One region of the Sphingobium sp. LSP13-1-1.1 genome, then DNA from elsewhere that is predicted to be linked to it. Evidence: riboswitches for the same ligand, from Rfam matches in the RefSeq annotation. Region 1 holds a riboswitch; each other region holds the start of a gene.
What was found. Region 1 has a riboswitch for cobalamin ahead of MRBLSP13_RS00435 (cobalamin biosynthesis protein CobG). Riboswitches for the same ligand answer to the same signal wherever they lie in the genome.
Positions count from the first base shown of each region.

Region 2: another riboswitch for cobalamin. It lies ahead of MRBLSP13_RS06895 (TonB-dependent receptor); the one in region 1 lies ahead of MRBLSP13_RS00435 (cobalamin biosynthesis protein CobG).
Region 3: another riboswitch for cobalamin. It lies ahead of MRBLSP13_RS22000 (TonB-dependent receptor plug domain-containing protein); the one in region 1 lies ahead of MRBLSP13_RS00435 (cobalamin biosynthesis protein CobG).

Region 1 covers NZ_JBEGHU010000001.1:95,179-101,158, forward strand. The annotation lists gene cobJ (precorrin-3B C(17)-methyltransferase) at 1-354, opposite strand, end outside; gene cobI (precorrin-2 C(20)-methyltransferase) at 351-1,070, opposite strand; gene MRBLSP13_RS00430 (precorrin-8X methylmutase) at 1,067-1,696, opposite strand; gene MRBLSP13_RS00435 (cobalamin biosynthesis protein CobG) at 1,696-2,760, opposite strand; cobalamin riboswitch at 2,931-3,149, opposite strand; gene bluB (5,6-dimethylbenzimidazole synthase) at 3,222-3,851, opposite strand; gene cobO (cob(I)yrinic acid a,c-diamide adenosyltransferase) at 3,848-4,453, opposite strand; gene cobN (cobaltochelatase subunit CobN) at 4,450-5,980, opposite strand, start outside.
Region 2 covers NZ_JBEGHU010000009.1:45,300-51,279, forward strand. The annotation lists gene MRBLSP13_RS06890 (hypothetical protein) at 1-1,097, opposite strand, end outside; gene MRBLSP13_RS06895 (TonB-dependent receptor) at 1,165-3,309, opposite strand; cobalamin riboswitch at 3,487-3,728, opposite strand; gene arsH (arsenical resistance protein ArsH) at 3,983-4,729, opposite strand; gene arsB (ACR3 family arsenite efflux transporter) at 4,726-5,754, opposite strand; gene MRBLSP13_RS06910 (GNAT family N-acetyltransferase) at 5,760-5,980, opposite strand, start outside.
Region 3 covers NZ_JBEGHU010000089.1:82,876-88,855, forward strand. The annotation lists gene MRBLSP13_RS21980 (molybdopterin-dependent oxidoreductase) at 1-536, shown strand, start outside; gene cobA (uroporphyrinogen-III C-methyltransferase) at 523-1,317, shown strand; gene mobA (molybdenum cofactor guanylyltransferase) at 1,422-1,958, opposite strand; gene MRBLSP13_RS21995 (threonine ammonia-lyase) at 1,958-2,941, opposite strand; cobalamin riboswitch at 3,025-3,238, shown strand; gene MRBLSP13_RS22000 (TonB-dependent receptor plug domain-containing protein) at 3,408-5,222, shown strand; gene MRBLSP13_RS22005 (ABC transporter substrate-binding protein) at 5,227-5,980, opposite strand, start outside.

The sequences.
Region 1 (5,980 bases):
GAGCATGGCGGTGATGCCGGGGAGCACGCGGATATCGAGATCGCGCCAGTCCTGCGGGCCTGCCTCCATGGCTTCGAACAGGGCCGAAGCCATGGCGAACACGCCCGGATCGCCCGAAGACACCACTGCGACCCGCCTGCCCTGGGCGGCAAGGCTCAGGGCAAGGGCGGCGCGTTCAAGTTCGACGCGATTGTCCGATGCGTGGAGCATGAGGCCCGGTCTTTGCTCCACGCGGGCGACATAGGGGATATATCCGATGACGTCGGTTGCCTGCGCAAGCGCCTCCGTCACCTCTGGCGTGACGAGCGCATCCGCGCCCGGCCCAAGACCCGCTGCCACGATCCAGCCGGTCATGGGCGGCGGCCCTGCCCATGGATCAGCAGGATCGAGAAATAGGCGGTGACATCGGTCGCCTCCGCCAGCGGCCTGATGCGCTGATCCGCCATCGTCGCATATTCGATCAGCCAGGCGTTGTCCTGCCGGCCGGTCGCTTCGATTGCGCGGCGCAGCTTGGGGAGGTTGCGGCCGATCTTCATCACCGCCAGCGCATGGCTGTCACGGATGCGGCGGACGAGTTCCTCTTCGGGCAGCGTCGCCATCAACACGGTCAGGACATCGTCCCCCCAACTGATCGGCGTGCCGCTGGCGGTCCAGGCGCCGGACATGCCGGTGATGCCGGGGACGATCTTCACCGGCGCGGCCAGCCGGCTGTGCAGATGCATGAAGCTGCCATAGAAGAAGGGATCGCCTTCGCAGAGGACGACCACATCCTCTCCGCGCGCGGAGAGTCCTTCCAGATGCGCGGTGCAATCGGCGTAGAAGGCCGAGAGAAGGTCATTGTAGCGGGGGTCGGACAGCGGGATTTCCGTCGTCACCGGATATTCCATCGGGAATTCAATGGTATCGGCGCGCAACATGCCCTCCACGATGCTGCGGGCATGGCCCGACCGTCCCCGCTTGCGGAAATAGGCGATATGTCGGGCGTCGCGGATCAGCCGGTCGGCACGGACGCTCATCAGGTCCTGCGCGCCCGGTCCCAGGCCAACGCCGTGGATGGTCCCGCCGGTCATTCCGCGGGGCTCGCAATGGCATTGACCGCCGCGACCGTGACGGCGCTGCCGCCAAGGCGGCCCTCCACGACGCAGCAGGGGACGGGTTGGGCGTGCCAGAGCGCCTCCTTCGATTCCGCCGCTCCTACGAAGCCGACGGGACAGCCGATGATCGCGGCCGGGCGAGGGCAGGCGGGATCCTCCAGCATGTCGAGCAGATGGAACAGAGCCGTCGGCGCATTGCCGATCGCAACAAGCGCGCCTGCCAGATAAGGCCGCCAGAGTTTAAGCGCGGCGGCAGAGCGGGTGTTGGACATGCGCTCCGCCAGCGCGGGCACTTGCGGATCGTTCAGCGTGCAGAGGATCGGATTGGCGGCCGGCAGGCGCTTTGCAGTGATCCCTTCGGACACCATACGCGCGTCGCAGAGGATCGGGGCGCCGGCCTGAAGAGCGGCGATGGCAGCTTCTGCGAAGGAGGGAGAAAAGCGGATCCGGGACGCAAGTTCGACCAGTCCCGCCGCATGGATCATGCGCACGGCGATGCGCTCCTCCTCAGGCGAGAAGCGGCCGAGATCAGCCTCGGTGCGGATGATGCGAAAGGACTGCCGGTAGATGGCGGCGCCATCGGTTTCATAGTTTTGGGGCATCAGGGCCTTCCAAAATGGGCGAGGACTTGGTCGGCGGTCATGCCGGTCAACTCCGGCGATGATCCGGCGGGGCCGTTGCGGGACAGGTCGAAGCGGCCCTGCCTGCCGGTGAGAACAAGGTCGGCAGGCGCCTGTCGGGCACAGCCCTTGGCGCAGCCCGACACATGCAGGGAGCCATTGACCAGCGGTGCGAGCCGGGAGGCGAGGCTGCGGGTCGCAACGCTTGCCTGCGGGCATGCAGGCGCGCCAGGGCAGGCATCCATCCCGAGCAGCCGGTCAATGGAGACGTTGTCGGCATCCTCCTTGGCCCCTTCGAGGATCAGGCCGCGCCAGGGGGTGATGCGCACGGCGCAGACATTCCCTTTTTCCGCCAGCGCGATGAGGCTGTCGGCATGGAACTGGCCGAAGGGAATGCCGTGAAACGAGCCGGCTGCCGCCGCCAGCGCTTGGGAAGGTGGGCGGGACGGCGCGGGCGCGACATCCGCAACGGTTGGCAGAGGCGCCTTGTGCCGGGCTGCGCGGCCAGATGCTGCCCCGCCCGTGGCCAGAAACCAGTGGAGAAGGGCGCTCAGGTCGCGAGCCGCGTTTTCGCCCCTGGTCGGGGAACCGAGCATCCGTCCGTCCATCCTCAGCAGCAGCACGCCCGTTGCGCTGCGTTCGAAGCGGAAGTCAGCAGGAACAGCCGCAAGGCAGGGCGCCGGGCCGGCGTCGATAGCGATCCCGATCTTGGGGGGAAGTTCGGGCATTTCATCAAGATGCTCGATCAGGCTGAGGGCGATGTTTTCCGTGTCGTCCCCTGGCGAGGAATCTGGCGTGAGCAGGACATTGCCGCGAGCCTCACGGCCGGGATCGGGATCGGCGAGACCAAGAGCGATGAGTTGCCGGAGCAGTGGAGCATGGCTTTGCTCCGTCACGCCGCGAAGCTGGAGCGCGGCGCGGTTGGTAAGGTCGATCAGGCCGTTGCCGTGCGAACGGGCCGCTTTTGCAAGTCCGATGGCCTGCGGCACGGTGAGGCGGCCCAGGCGCGGGCGCACCCGTACCAGCAACCCGTCGCCTGCCGTCATCGGACGCCATGCCGATGGACACCAGCCGCGAACGGCGGCGGACGATGCGCTTTGCGCGTCTGGCAACGAACTTCACCTCCCACGTCGCAACGACGACCGGAGGATGTCCCCCAGCCGCATTCGTCGCCCGTGCGGAGAACCGAGCCGTGACCATCCCCTGGACCATGGCTAGAGCGACCTTTGCGTTCGGCAGGTATCCTGGCTTGCGGGTCGTCGCCTTGGCACGGGCCTTCCCGGATTGCTCCAGTGGCTGGCCACCCCGGATGGGGGGCCGTCCTTGCCTTGCTCGCCGCTTACAGTTGCAGGGACAGCCGCGGATTAGGGAGTATCCTCCCGCACCGCGTTCCCATTTAAGCCCCTCGCGGGGCACCGACGCGATCGATGGAGCGGGCGGAACCCGTTCCAGCAACGCCTCATAGGCGGGGAGGACGGTAAAGGAAAGAGCCGTTCAGCGGCAATCGTCAGCGCGTGACGATCGCGGAATGCCAGTCGGTGCGATGTTCCCAGCCCCGTCTTTCCAGTTCCGGCGTCGCCTCTTCGCTTACAGGATAGCCCAGGCATATCAGCCCGAGGCAGCGCCAGTTGCCGGGAATGGCAAGCATCGCATCCACCGTCGCAGGATCCAGTATCGACACCCAGCCCAGCCCAATGCCGCGCGTGCGGGCGGCAAGCCACAATGTGTGGATGGCCATCACGCAACTGTAGCGGCGCGCCTCCGGCATGGTGATTGCGCCCAGCCTGTGCCCTGTTTCAGTGCCTTCGTCGCAATAGACGGCGAACAGCACGGGCGCTTCGCGCAGCCCGTGCAATTTGAGGCTGCGGTAAAGCCGGTCCTCCTCCCCGTCATAGATCTTGCCTGCCCGGGCAATCTGGGCATCTACATGGACGGCGAGATCCTGGCGCAGCCCCGGCGTTTCGATCCGGACGAACCGCCAGGGCTGCGACAGCCCCACGGACGGGGCGCTGTGCGCAAGGGCGAGGAGCCTTTCCACCTCGCTTTCGTCCAGCGGGTCGGTCAAAAAATGGCGAACGTCGCGGCGCAGGTGGACCAGATCCTCGAAGGCGGCGATGTCGAAGGCGGTGTGTGTCAGAATTCGATTCCCGGCTGGGCCTTCACGCCGCTGCGGAAGGGATGTTTGACAAGCGTCATTTCCGTGACGAGATCGGCCGCGTCGATCAGCGCTTCGGGCGCGTTGCGGCCGGTGATGAGCACATGTTTCATCGGGCTTCTGGCGGTCACGGCTTCCAGAACCTCTTCCACGGGCAGGTAGTCATAACGCAGGACGATGTTGAGTTCATCGGCAAGGACCATGTCATAGGCCGGATCGGCGATCATGCGTTTCACCTCATCCCACGCTTCGCGCGCCAGGGCAATGTCCCGGGTCCGGTCCTGCGTATTCCAGGTGAAGCCTTCGCCCATCGGCTTGAACTCGACATTGTCCGGAAACGCGTCGAACACCCGTTTTTCTCCGGTGGTCATCGCACCCTTGACGAACTGGACGACGCCCACCTTCCTGTCATGGCCAATGGCGCGGACCACCATGCCCAGGGCAGCGGTCGTCTTGCCCTTGCCCTTGCCGGTGTGGACGATCAACAGGCCCTTTTCCTGCGTCTTGGTGGCCATGATCCTGTCATGGGCGGCCTGTTTCTTCTTCATCTTTTCGGCATGTTGTTCGGGCGTGCGTTCGATCATTGCGAGGCATCCTTGATTTGGGAGAGAAGCATGGCGGCGCTGTTCGACCGGGGTTTCCAAAGGGCGCGGTCCAGCGCCTCGTGGAGGCGGGCGGCGGTTTCACGCAGGGCTGCCGGATTGGCCTGCGCCATGAAGGCGCGGACCGTCTCATCCTCCATGAAGGCGGCATGGACGGCGTCGAAATGATGGTCCTTGACGGCATGGGTCGTGGCGGCAAAGGCGAACAGATAGTCGACCGAGGCCGCGATTTCGAACGCACCCTTATAGCCGTGACGCATCATCCCGGCGATCCATTTGGGGTTGGTGACGCGGGCGCGGACGACCCGGCCGATCTCATCCTCCAGCGTGCGGACGACAGGACGTTCGGGGCGGCTGTGGTCGTTATGATAGCTGAGCGGCTTCCTGCCGGAGAGATGCTCGACGGCGGCGGCCATGCCGCCTTCGAACTGATAATAATCATCGCTGTCGAGCAGGTCGTGCTCGCGATTGTCCTGGTTCTGTATCAGGGCGTCGACGTCGGTCAGGCGCCGGGCGAAGAGGCTGCGTTCGCTGTCGCCCTCCACCCCGCCGCCATAGGCATGACTGCCCCAGTCGAGATAGACATTGGCCAGATCCGACCTGTCATGCCAGATCCTCTCGTCGATCATCGCCTGAAGGCCTGCGCCATAAGCGCCGGGTTTCGACCCGAAGACGCGGCTGCCTGCCCGGCGCAGCGCGACCTTTTCCGCCATGCCCTCCGCGATCAGGGCCGCGGTTTCCGCCTGATGGCGCGCTGCGGCCGGGTTGTCTTCCTCCGGTTCGTCCAACGCCATGACGGCGCGGGCTGCGCTGTCGACAAGGTCGATCTGCTCCGGGAAGGCATCCCGGAAAAAGCCCGAAACACGCAAGGTGACGTCGACGCGCGGGCGGCCCAGTTCCGCGATCTTCATGACCTCGAACCCGATGACGCGGCCGGAAGCCCAGTCCCAGCGGGGACGCGCACCCATCAAGGCAAGCGCCTGCGCAATGTCGTCGCCGCCCGTGCGCATATTGGCGGTGCCCCAGGCCGAAAGGGCGATGGCGCGGGGATAGTCGCCCTCGCGCTGGAGATAGTCCTGCACGATGAGATCGGCGGAGCGTTGCCCGAGATTCCAGGCGGCGACCGTGGGCACGGCCCGGGTATCGACAGAATAGAAATTGCGGCCGGTGGGAAGGACGTCGGGCCGGGCCCTGGTGGGCGCTCCGGAAGGGCCGGGGGCGACGAATTTGCCGTCGAGGGCGTTAAGGAGCGCGGCCTTTTCGGCACGTCCGCAGGCATCGACGCGGGGCGCGAGATCGGCTTCTATGGCCTTGAGAACGGCCTCGCTTAGCGGGCCAGGGGTGCCCGGCCGCTGAATGCCGTCATGCCCCTGTTCGCGGGACAGATGGTCCACCAGGTCGATGGCAAAGAGTTCCAGCCGTTCGACCGTGTCGCCCCTGGTGCGCCAGGGGGCCTTCGCGACAGCCTCCAGGGCGACCGGGCGGGCGCCGGTCCATGCCTCGCCCATC
Region 2 (5,980 bases), on a different contig from region 1:
AAGCGAATGCGCAACACCGGCAATTCCACGCTTCCCTTGGCTTCATACCAATAGGCATCGGACTTGGTGAGCCAGTCGGCCGCTTCCATCCGAGCGTCGGGAACCAGCCGATGGGCGGCACGGATCAGGCGGCGTGGCTCGAGCTTCACCGGCTTCAAGCTCCGCGCATCGAGGATCGCATCCTGTCCACTCGGTCGGGAGAAGATCAGCAAAGGCGTGCTGTCGGTCCATATCAGCCGCATCTGACGCGCGCCCGCAGCCTCTGGTGTGCTGCCGACATGCTGCCAGTCCAGCGCAGGGGGCATCCCTGCTCCGGCATAAGCGGCACGAGCCGCATCGCTCAGACCTTTGCTGGCGAACCAGCGGTTGGGATCGACGGAGAGCCAGCCGCTGACGATCCATGCGACCAACAGGGTGCCGCCGAGCAACCCCGCGACATGATGCCACCGCTGCCAGCCGCGATAGGGCGAAATCCGCCCGCCCTTGTAGCGGCGGCGCAGCCGCATACGCAGCACCCCGATCCACATGCCGCTGACCGCCCCTATGATGCTTGCCCCGGAGGTCCAGAGGATCACCTGCCTCCACAGTGGCTGGTCCTGACGCAGCACGGTCGGATAAATCCAGTGGGGAACCGATCCGAGCCAGTTCCAGAAACGCTCTGCCCGGATCGTGTCCAGCACCACCGTTCCGGTGGTCGATGCGATGTAGAGGACCAACCCATCTGGCCGGTCGAGCGTCACCTTCCACAATGGCCGATAGCGGTTAAACCCGCTGCCAACCGTCCATTGATCCCGCTCGATCAGATCCACGGCGGAGGCAGGCGCTTTGCCGAACGCGGCAGCGATGCCGCCAGCTTGGCGAGCCGTGACAGGAGCGATGGCGCGCCCGCTCATTGCCGCCGCCGCCCCGTCGTGCAGCCAGACGGGACCGTCCAACCCTTGTTGCAACACGGCGTCGGCCTGAACACTCCCATGGACCTGCTTCCAGTCGATGGGTGCCAATCCCGCCAGCCGCTCCTGCTGGGTCAGCGACGGGAAAGGCACATACATCATGACGATGCCCGACAGGAACCACATCGCCAGCAACAGGCATGTCACTATGCCCAGCCAGCGATGGGTCAGATACAGCCATCGCTTGCCGCGATGACGCCACCGGGCGCGTGCGTCAGAAATGAGCCGTCACCGAAATGTCGATGGAACGGGGGCGGCCCAATATCCACTGCTCGTCATTATAGGTGGTGGTCGCATAATCCTTGTCAAAGAGATTATAGACCCGCAGGTTCGCCGCGAGATTGGGGGTGAACGCATAGGTCAACCCCGCATCCACCACGGCATAGCCCGGCACCCGGTGGCTGTTGGCGTTGTCCGAGAAGCTCCGGCCGACATAGCGCAAACTGGCATTGGCCCGCAGCGCGTCAATGGGCGCCCAATAGACGGACAGGTTCGCCGCTACTTCAGGCACATTGGGTGGCGTGTTGCCGGTATAGCTGGTGCCGCCGCTGATGAAGTCATCGAAATTAGCGTCCAGCACTGTGCCATTCGCGTCGATGCCGAAGCGGTCGGTCAGTTGCAGCGTCACCGAAGCCTCCACACCCTTGGCGGACCGCTGGCCGATCTGTTCTATGGGACTAGTCGGCGTCTGTTGCGCTACCAGCTTCTTCTTGACGATACGATAGGCCGCCAGAGTGGCGCTGCCCTTGCCATCGAGGAACATGGCCTTGATGCCGCCCTCGACCTGATCGCCGGTCGCGTTGGTGAAGGCGAACTGGGTCGCATTGGTGGTGAAGGTGGTCAGCGTGCCGAGCGGATCGACGCCGGTCGAATATTGCCCATAGAGCGAGATGTTGGAGGTCGGCCTATAGACGCTGCCGATCCGCCAAGTGGTGTTGCGGAATTTCCGATTGGTCGCGCCATTGGGAAAGGCATTGACCTCGCTGGTGCTGCCGTCCGGGTTATTGACGATGTTCCAGCGTTGCACCTTGTCACGCTCGTGCCGGATGCCTGCGACCACCGAAAGCTGATCGGTCAGCGCCAGGCGGTCTTCGGCAAAGACGCTATATTCGTTGGTCCGCGTGCGATAGCGGGGCGCGATGCCCTGCGTGTCGTAGAACAGGCCCGGATCGAAGTCGAAGGGATCGACAGCATCCTCCTGTGGGTCCGATCCGAAATCATTGGAATAAGTGAGCTTGATGAGATTGGCGTCGAAGCCGACGACCAGATCGTTTTTCAGGCCCGCAATCGGCTTGCTGATGCGGATGGTTGCCTGATCGCCATATTGGGTCTGGTCATGGAAGATGCCCAGATTGTCCATTCGGTTGATCAGGCCGGCGTCGTCATTGTAGAAATAGCTCTCCAGATTTTTGAACAGACGCTTGCTGGTAAGGCGATAGGCGGCGTTGGAGAGGGTGATGCCTTCGGCCACCGTCCAGTCGGCGGTCAGCGTGGTCCGATTGTCGCGATAGTGCAGGCTGGCGTCCGCGACATTATAGTTGCGCCGCTGGTTGCCCTTCACCAACGCCCCGTCGATCAGTGGCGTGCCGAAATATTCCATCGGCCGCTGATTGCCATAGTCGTTGCGCAGGGTGAGCGTGAAGCTGTCGCTTGGCCGGAAGCGCAGCGCACCCGAGAGCGCGAGGCTCTTGGAATGGCCACGGTCGACATACCCGTCCGACGCCCGGTAGCTGGCGTCGATCCGGTAGGAGAGCATCTCGCCCAGCGGTCCACCGACACCTGCCGCCGCGCGCCAGCTATCCTGCGAGCCATATCCTGCTTCCGCGTCAAATTCGGTGCGTTCGGCATTGGGGGATCTGGTGATGATGTTCACCGCGCCGCCCAGCGCGCCCTGTCCGTAGAGCACGGAGGCGGGGCCGTTCAGCAATTCGATCCGCTCGACATTCCACGGGTCGGTGGGGAAGGTGATCGTGCCCGCAACCGGGAACAGCCGGACGCCATCAACCAGTTGCAGCACCGAACCCTGACCGGAAAAGCCGCGCAGCGACAGGGCCGTGCCGCCATTGCCCGGATTGGCGGAGGTGGTGACACCCGGTGCACGGGTTACGGCCGACATTATGTCCAGATCGCCGCGAGCGCGGATCGCGTCGCCATCAATCTGCGCGACGCTGGCTGGCGTTTCGAGCGCGGTCAGCCCCAGGCGCGATCCGGTTTCCGTCTCTTGGAGCAATGCTCCCGGCCGAACGCCCGACACGATGATTTCGGCTGAGCCATCCGCGGCGGTTTCCGCGCCGGCCTGCTGCGTCGTGGTGGCGGCCAGCCCGGTGGCCAGCCAAAATCCTACATTTTTCCATTCCATTGCATGTCTTCCCGGCGTCACGCGACATTCGGGTGGAGACGTGCCGCCAGCGACGGTCGGCGCACGTCAGCAGCCGGACGCCATAGAGCGACCGCCACGCGAACCGATGCGGCCTCCACCGCCCGTTCGTCGCTCAAACGGAAAGATACCGTGCCTTGGCCATCCCCTGGACCGGGCAAGAGCGACCAGACGCTGGCAGGTCTCCTGGCTCGCGGGTCATAGCTTGATGCACGGCCTTCCCAGACCTCGCAGGATTTAGCGTCCGGTCCAGTGGCTGCCTCCTCACACTGGAGGAAGCGATATGCATCGCGCTCGCCGCTTACAGTTGCAGGGACAGCCCCGGATTTGGATAGCCGGAGCCATCCTCACCGCGTTCCCTTTTAAGCCTCTTTCGAGGCACCGGCGCGATCATGCCTGGGACGACGAAGCCGTCGTCCCAGGCAGAGGTGCGTTAGCGGGAGGGTCAATGCTCCGCAAGAGCCTAATCTCACGCCGCCGCAAGACCGAGCCAAGGCGAGATGGCCGATATCCGCATGAGAACCAGGCGCTTAACCAGCGACAACAGGACACGGGATATCGCGAGCATGGGCCAGAACCCGGCTGAGTCCGTCGTACAGCCGGATGCCATGGTTGCTGATCCTGATTTTCGCCGTGCCGGGCTGCTAGCCGTCAATCAAGATTGCGGCGCTATCGCGACTGCCGAATGGTCAGACTCGGCATCAACCGAAATTCCGGCTTCCTTGCGCTCGGAATAGCGATCCACAAGTTGCGCCGCATGCGGTCGCATAAGTACCGTAAAGCGGACCAATTCCTCCATCACATCGACGATGCGCTCGTAGTAGCTCGACGCCCGCATCCGGCCGTCTTGGTCGAACTCCTTGTAAGCCATCGCCACCGACGACTGGTTGGGGATCGTGAACATCCGCATCCAGCGACCCAGCAGGCGCAGCGTGTTGACGGCATTGAACGACTGGGAGCCGCCGGACACCTGCATGACTGCAAGCGTCCGCCCTTGCGTCGGCCGCATCCCGCGAATCTGGAGCGGCAGGTGGTCGATCTGCGTCTTCATGATGCCGCTGATCTGGCCGTGCCGCTCCGGGCTGCACCAGACCATGCCTTCCGACCACAGCGCATGCTCGCGCAATTCATGCACCGCAGGGTGATCGTCTCCCGCCACCTGATCTGGCAGCGGCAGGTCGCTGGGATCGAAGATCCGCGTCTCAGCACCGAAATATTGCAGCAGGCGGGCGGCCTCTTCCACGGCGAGGCGAGAGAAGGAGCGCTCTCGCAGCGAGCCGTAGAGCAGGAGAAAGCGCGGAGGCGGTTGGTCCGGTCCGAGGCCAGTGGCGGGACGAGCCAGCGCAAAGGCCTTGTCCAAGGCAGGCAGATGATCGGGGGCGGTGAGTTCACGCAATCTCATGCGGCAATGGCTTTCTCATACCAGGGACGGGTTCGCTTTACCAAGGCGACGATCGACAGCATCACCGGCACTTCGACTAGCACGCCTACGACCGTTGCCAGCGCGGCGCCGGAGGTGAGCCCAAAGAGGCTGATGGCGGCGGCCACAGCCAGTTCGAAGAAGTTGGAGGCGCCGATCAGCGCCGAAGGGCCGGCGACGCACCACGCCACGCCGAAACGGCGGCTGAGCCAGTAGGCGATGCCGGCGTTGAGATAGACCTGAAACAGGATCGGCACAGCAATCAGCGCGATCACCAGCGGTTGCCGGATGATCTGCTCACCCTGGAAGCCGAACAGCAGCACCAGCGTCAGCAGCAGGCTGGCAAGGCTGATCGGGCTGATGGCGGACAGGAAATGCTGAAGTCCCTTCTCGCCGCCGCGAAGAAGCGCTCGGCGGAGCAGTTGGGAGATGATAACCGGGACGACGATGTAGAGCCCCACCGACAGCGCCAGTGTGTTCCACGGCACGGTGATTGATGCCACGCCCAACAGCAGGCCGACGAGCGGTGCGAAGGCAAAGATCATGATCAAGTCGTTCAGTGCCACCTGGCTCAATGTGTAGTTCGGCTCACCGTCGACAAGGTTCGACCAGACGAAGACCATTGCCGTGCATGGCGCTGCGGCCAGCAGGATCAGGCCCGCAATATAGGACGAGGATGCGCCTGCCGGCAGCATCGGGACGAACAAATAGCGGAGGAAGAACGTCCCGAGCAGCGCCATCGAGAATGGCTTGATCGCCCAGTTCACCACAAGGGTGACGCCGATGCCGCGCCAGTGTTGCCGAAGGCTATGCAGCGCGCCGAAATCGACCCGCAGCAGCATCGGGATGATCATCAACCAGATCAGCCCCGCAACGACGAGGTTGACGTTGGCGATCTCCAGCGCTGCGATGGTCTCGAAGGCGCTCGGGAGCAAATGGCCAAGACCGATCCCGATCGCGATGCACAGGGCCACCCACAGCGAGAGATAGCGTTCGAACAGCGACATGGTCGTCAGTCCTTCCCGGAAGCAGCCGGCGCGGTCGCGATGCCGCCGCCCAAGGGAAGCTGCATGTAAACCGTGTCGAGCCAGCGGCCTGCCTTCCAGCCCATGCCGGTGAGGCGACCGACATGCTCAAAACCGCAGGACGCGTGGAGCGCTACGGAGGCAGGTTCACCCCCGCCGATGACGGCGACCATCTGCCGGAAGCCATGGGCTTCAGCGGCCTTCAGCA
Region 3 (5,980 bases), on a different contig from region 1:
TCATCCTGCGCGATCAGGCTGCGACCGGGCAGCCCGTGAAGCTGCCCTGTCTCTGGTCGACCAGGATCGCCGTGCCGGGCGGCGCGCTCTATGAAATTGCCGGCAATGGCGATCCTGCCCGGCTCGACGCCTTTCTTCCAAAGGGCGACCGGGTGGAGGCGATGGACGCCTCACGCGGAACGCGGCGCATCGCGACCATCGGCGAAGGCCGACTGAACGGGGTGCTGTTCGTGACGCGCACCGGCCTGCTGCCCTCGCGCGACTGGCTGATCGGCCAGTTGCTGGTCGAGGGGGTCGGCGGTTCCGTCCTTGCGGCGCGCGGACCCGGCAGCCAGCCGGACAAGGGGGCGACCATCTGCGTCTGCTTCGACATCGGCCTCAACCAGATCGTCGCCGCGATCCGCGAACAGCAACTGGTCGATGTGCCCGCCATCGGCAAGGCGCTGGGCGCGGGCACCAATTGCGGGTCATGCCGCCCCGCGCTCGCCAATATCCTTGCCCAAAGCATGCAGGAGACGCTTCATGCAGCCGAATGAACTGCCCCAGGACCTGATCGCGCCCGGACAGGTATGGCTGGTCGGCGCGGGGCCGGGCGATCCGGACCTGCTCACGCGCAAGGCGGAAAGGCTGATCGCCGCGGCAGAGGTCGTCTTCTACGACGCGCTGGTCGGGCCGGGCGTGATCGACCTCATTCCCCCGGGGGTGGAGCGCGTCAGCGTCGGCAAGCGTTCGGGCCGCCATTCCAGGGCGCAGGACAGCATCAACGACCTGCTGCTCGCGGCCGCCAGGGCGGGCAGGCGCGTCGTGCGCCTGAAGGGCGGCGACCCCTCGGTCTTTGGCCGATCGGCGGAAGAGATGGCGCATCTGGCGGAGGCGGGCGTTTCCGTGCGCATCTGCCCCGGCATCACCACGGCCAGCGCTGCGGCGGCGAGCGGCCATGCCTCGCTCACCCTGCGCGGCGTGGCGCGGGGGCTGACGCTGGTCACCGCGCATCTGAAGGCGGGCGAACCGCTGAAGCTGGATTGGGAAGCGCTGGCCCGTCCGGGCGGCACGATCGGCATCTATATGGGCCGGGCCGCGGCGGGCGAGATCAGCCATTGCCTGATCGCCGCCGGGCGCGATCCCGAAACGCCGGTGATGGTGGCGGTCAATGTCTCCCTGCCGACGGAACGGCTGATCCGGGGCAAGCTGTCGGCTCTGGCCTTCCTGGTGCGGACGATCAGCGACGAAGACCCGACGCTTCTGCTGATCGGGGAGGCGGTGGCCGGGACGCATGCGCCGGTGGAGACCATGGCGGCTGTAGCCCTGACCAAATAATGCTGACCAAATAATGACCCGCGAAGCCGGGATTCCCGTTCAAAGCCGGAACGGGATGCTTTCGCGGCTTGCCTCGTTCAGGTGCCTTGGCGGAAGCACTCCATTCATCGACTGTCCTTTGCCAGAGCCTGCAGATCCTCCGGCCGGTTGATGTTGGGCAGCACGAATTCGGGCCGGTCGACGATCCGGGCGCCGACCCGCTCCAGCCAGCCCCGGATCGATCTGTTATTGTCCTCCGCCAGATGGGCATCCAGTTCGCCCGCCAGCGAAGCGGGCCAGAATCCGGCCAGTTGCTGCCCCTTGAGGATGGCGGGTTCAGGGCCGATCAGGGCCAGCGCCAGGCCGTCCGGATAGGCGGGCACGTCGCACCCGGTCGTCAGCACGGCGTCATAACCCTGCGCCAGGGCATGATGCAGCGCCGCGTTGAGGCCGCCCAACGGCCCCATGTCCGCGGCGGGCCGATCCGCCAGCCCGATCATGCCCTCCACCTGCCGGCCGCATACCACGACGGTTTCGACATGGCGGCCGAGAGCCTCCACCGCATGCTCCAGCAGGGTGCGCCCCTCCAGCATCGCCTGCGCCTTGTCGCTGCCGAACCGGCTGGACCGCCCGCCAGCCAGCACCGCCCCCATCAGCCGCATCATGCGCCGCCGCCTATGATCCGGGCATAGCTGTCGGGATCGACATTGCTGCCTGAAAGCACCACGACGCCGGCCCCTTCGGCAGGCGGAGCAATTCCGGCCAGCATGGCCGCCAGCGATGCGGCTCCGCCCGGCTCGACCACCAGCTTGAGCACGGAAAAGGCAAAGCGCATCGCGTCGCGCACCTGATCGTCGCTCACCGCCAGGCCCCCGGACAACAGCGCCTGGTTGATGGGAAAGGTCAGCGCTCCCGGCGTGGGAGACAGCAGTGCGTCGCAGATCGACCGCGCATCGGGCGACACGCTTTCCCGCTTGCCGCTGGCCAGGGACCGCGCCGTATCGTCGAACGCTTCCGGTTCCACCGCATGGATGTTGACCTCGGGCATGCGCGCCTTCACCGCCGTCGCGATCCCCGACACCATGCCGCCGCCGCCGCAATTGACCAGGATCTGGCCGATCTTCGCGCCAGCTTCGGCGGCCTGCTCCATGATCTCCAGCCCGATCGTGCCCTGGCCCGCCATGATGAAGGGATCGTCGAAGGACGGCACCAGCACCGCGCCCCTCTCGGTCGCCAGCCGCGTGGCGATCTCCTCCCGGTTATCGGTGAAGCGGTCATAGGCAACGACTTCGGCGCCCAGTGCCCGCGTGTTCGCCGTCTTGATCGCGGGCGCGTCGGCCGGCATCACGATCGTCGCCGCGATCCCCAGCAAGCGCGCCGCAAAGGCGACGCCCTGGGCATGATTGCCCGATGACCAGGCGACGACGCCTGCCTTTCGCTCCCCGGCGTCCAGCCGGGCCAGCCGGTTGTAGGCACCGCGGAACTTGAACGATCCGCTGTGCTGCGCGCCCTCGAACTTCACCAGCACCCGCCGGCCGCAGCGGGCGTTGAGCGCCGCATTTTCCAGCAGGGGGGTGCGGATGGCGGCGGGGGCGATGACCCGCGCCGCATCCTCGACATCGGCGGCGTTGATGGCGAACGACATGCAATCTCCTTCTGCGGCTGCCCCTTGGCATGGCCGCCGCTTTCCCTTATGGCGCCCGGCGCGGGCAGGGCAAAGCCCCTGCGCGCAAGGAAGATCGCGCCGGTGCCCGGAAGGGCTGAAAACGGGAATGCGGTGCGGACGGGAAGCCGTCCCAATCCGCGGCTGTCCCTGCAACTGTAAGCGGTGAGCGCGATGCACTTCGGCCCCCAGGGCCGGCCACTGGACGCAAGTCCGGGAAGGCGTGCATCGCCGCATTGACCCGCGAGCCAGGAGACCTGCCGGCGCATGGTCGCTCTTGCCTTGGTCCAGGGTATGGCCACGGCACGGTGTTCTCCGTCTGAGCGACGAAGCGGCGCGGGGCCGCATCGGTGTGGGGGAGGGCGCGGGCGCCAGCCATTTTCCCCTGTCCGGCCGCATGAGCGGATGCCCTGCGCCATGTTGCATCGCGCTCAGGGGGAAGACAGACATGTTGAGGATTTCCGTTTCCATCGCCGCCTTGCTCGCGGCCGCACCTGCGCTGGCGGAGGATGAGATCATCGTCACCGCGCTGGGCATCGAACAGCCGCGCGACGAGGTCGGCCAGGCCGTCACCGTGATCGACGCCGACACCATCCGGACCCGCCAGAGCGTCAGCGTGGTCGACCTGCTGGCTACCACGCCGGGGGTGCGCTTCAACCGCAGCGGCAGCCTGGGCGGCGTGACCGGGGTTTCGCTGCGCGGCGCGGAAACGACGCAGACGCTGGTGCTGATCGACGGGGTCAAGGTCAACGACCCCAGCGGCATCGGCGACATGTACGATTTCGGCAATCTGCTGACCGGCAATATCCAGCGGATCGAGATTTTGCGCGGCTCCAACTCGATCGTCTACGGCAGCCAGGCGATCGGCGGCGTCGTCAACGTCATGACCGGAACGCCCGGCACCGGCTTTGCCGGCAATGCCTCCGTCGATTACGGCTACAGCAATACGCTGAACGCGAAGGCGGACGTTTCGGGCGGCAGCGGCATCGCGTCGGGCGGCGTCGGCATCGCCTATTTCAACACCGACGGCATTTCCTCCGCCGCCAGCGGCACCGAAAGGGACGGCTATGAGAATATCGCCGCCAATGCCAGGCTGAAGCTGTCCTTCACCGATACCCTCAACCTCGACCTGCGCGGCTATTATATCCATGCCGACCTGGATACCGACAATGGCGTGGTGGACAGCACCACGGACTCCTCGAAATCGGATCAATATGTCGGCTATGCGGGCCTCAACCTTGCGTTGCTCGACGGCAGGCTCACCAATCGGGCGGCCGTCACCTGGTTCCGCATCGACCGCGACTATACGTCCGCTTTCGGGCCTTATGCCTATTCCGGCACCAATTTGCGCTTCGAATATGAAGGGATCTACCAGCCGGTGGATCAGGCGAAGCTGGTCTTCGGCTATGAACATGAGCGGCCCGACTATGATTTTTCCGGCTTCGGTTCCACCGAACGCCACAAGGCCGATATCGACAGCGTCTATGCGCTGGCCGTCGTCAAGCCCCTTGCCGGCCTGTCGCTGACCGGCGGCGTGCGGCATGACGATCACAGCCAGTTCGGCGGCGCGACGACCTTCGGCGCCAACGCCAACTACACGCCCAATGCCGGCGCGACCAATATCCGCATGAGCTATGGCGAGGGGTTCAAGGCGCCGTCGCTCTACCAGCTTTACGGCGCCGATGTCGGCAATGCCGGCCTGCGTCCCGAGCGGTCGAAAAGCTACGATATCGGTTTTGACCAGAGGCTCGACGGCGACCGGGCGATCCTCTCCGTCACGGCGTTCCGCCGCGATACCAGAAACCAGATCAACTATGATTATTCGATCGGCCTCTATGGCGGGTATAATAATCTCGACCGCACCCGCGCCAAGGGGGTGGAGGCGATGCTGACGCTGAGGCCGGTCGATGCGCTGACCGTCACGGCCGCCTACAGCCATGTCGATGCGCGCGACCGCAGTAGCGGCGCCCGGCTGCCCCGCCGCGCCCCCGACGCGGTCAGCGTTTCGGCGGATTATGTCTGGCCCTTCGGCCTGTCGACCGGCGCCACCGTGACGATGGTGGGCGACAGCTTCAACGACGCGACCAATCTGGTACGGCTGGACGGCTATGCGATAGCGAACATCCGGGCGTCTTTCCCGATCATGGAGAAGCTGGAAATCTATGGCCGCATCGACAATGTCACCGATGCGAAATACGCCACGGTCTATGGCTATGGCACCTATGGGCGATCGGCCTTCGGCGGCGTGCGTGTGCGCTTCTGACGGCTTATGGGCGTGGCGCGGCGTTGATCTGCGCCGCGCCCCTGCGCGCTGCGCCGTCAAGCTGCGCCGTGATGCTCCTTGCGGCGTCGACATAGGCGGGGCCGCCGCACACCGTCCACGCCTGCGGCACGCGGATGCGCGGAATGGCGCGCAATATCGGATGGTGCAGCATCTCCGTCCCCTGATCGACCACCTTCTCGCTCCCCGCCTCGACGATCAGCCAGTCCGGGTGGGCGGCGATCATCTCCTCCAGCGAAAGCTGCGACAGTGCCGGCTTGCCCAGCCTGGTCGCCAGGTTGACCAGGCCCACGCGCCGCATCAGGTCGTCGACCAGCGTGCCGGTGCCGGTCATATAGCCGCGCCGCTGATAATAGGCGGCGACGCCGCGATGCTTCGGATGGGGCAGGGCGGCAAGAGCCCGGTCCATGCGGGCGATCATCGCCTCGCCCCGTTCGGGATGGCCGACCGCCGCCGCCACCTGCCGGATCTGCGCCAGGATCATCGCATAGCTGTCCGCGCTCGCCAGTGCCAGGGTCCGCCATCGGCCCGGTGGCGCGCCGACCACGTTGTCGCCCGCCGGAAAGCCGATCAGCAGGTCCGGGCGAAGCGCCAACACTTCCTCGGAAGGGCGCTTGAGGGTACGGAAGGCGCGGGCCTTGCCGACCGCCGCCGACAGTTCTGGGTCATGTCCATAGGGGCTGAGCGCTGCGATCTGCGCCGGATCGGCCAGCGCGAGCACATATTGGTCGGCGCAGGTG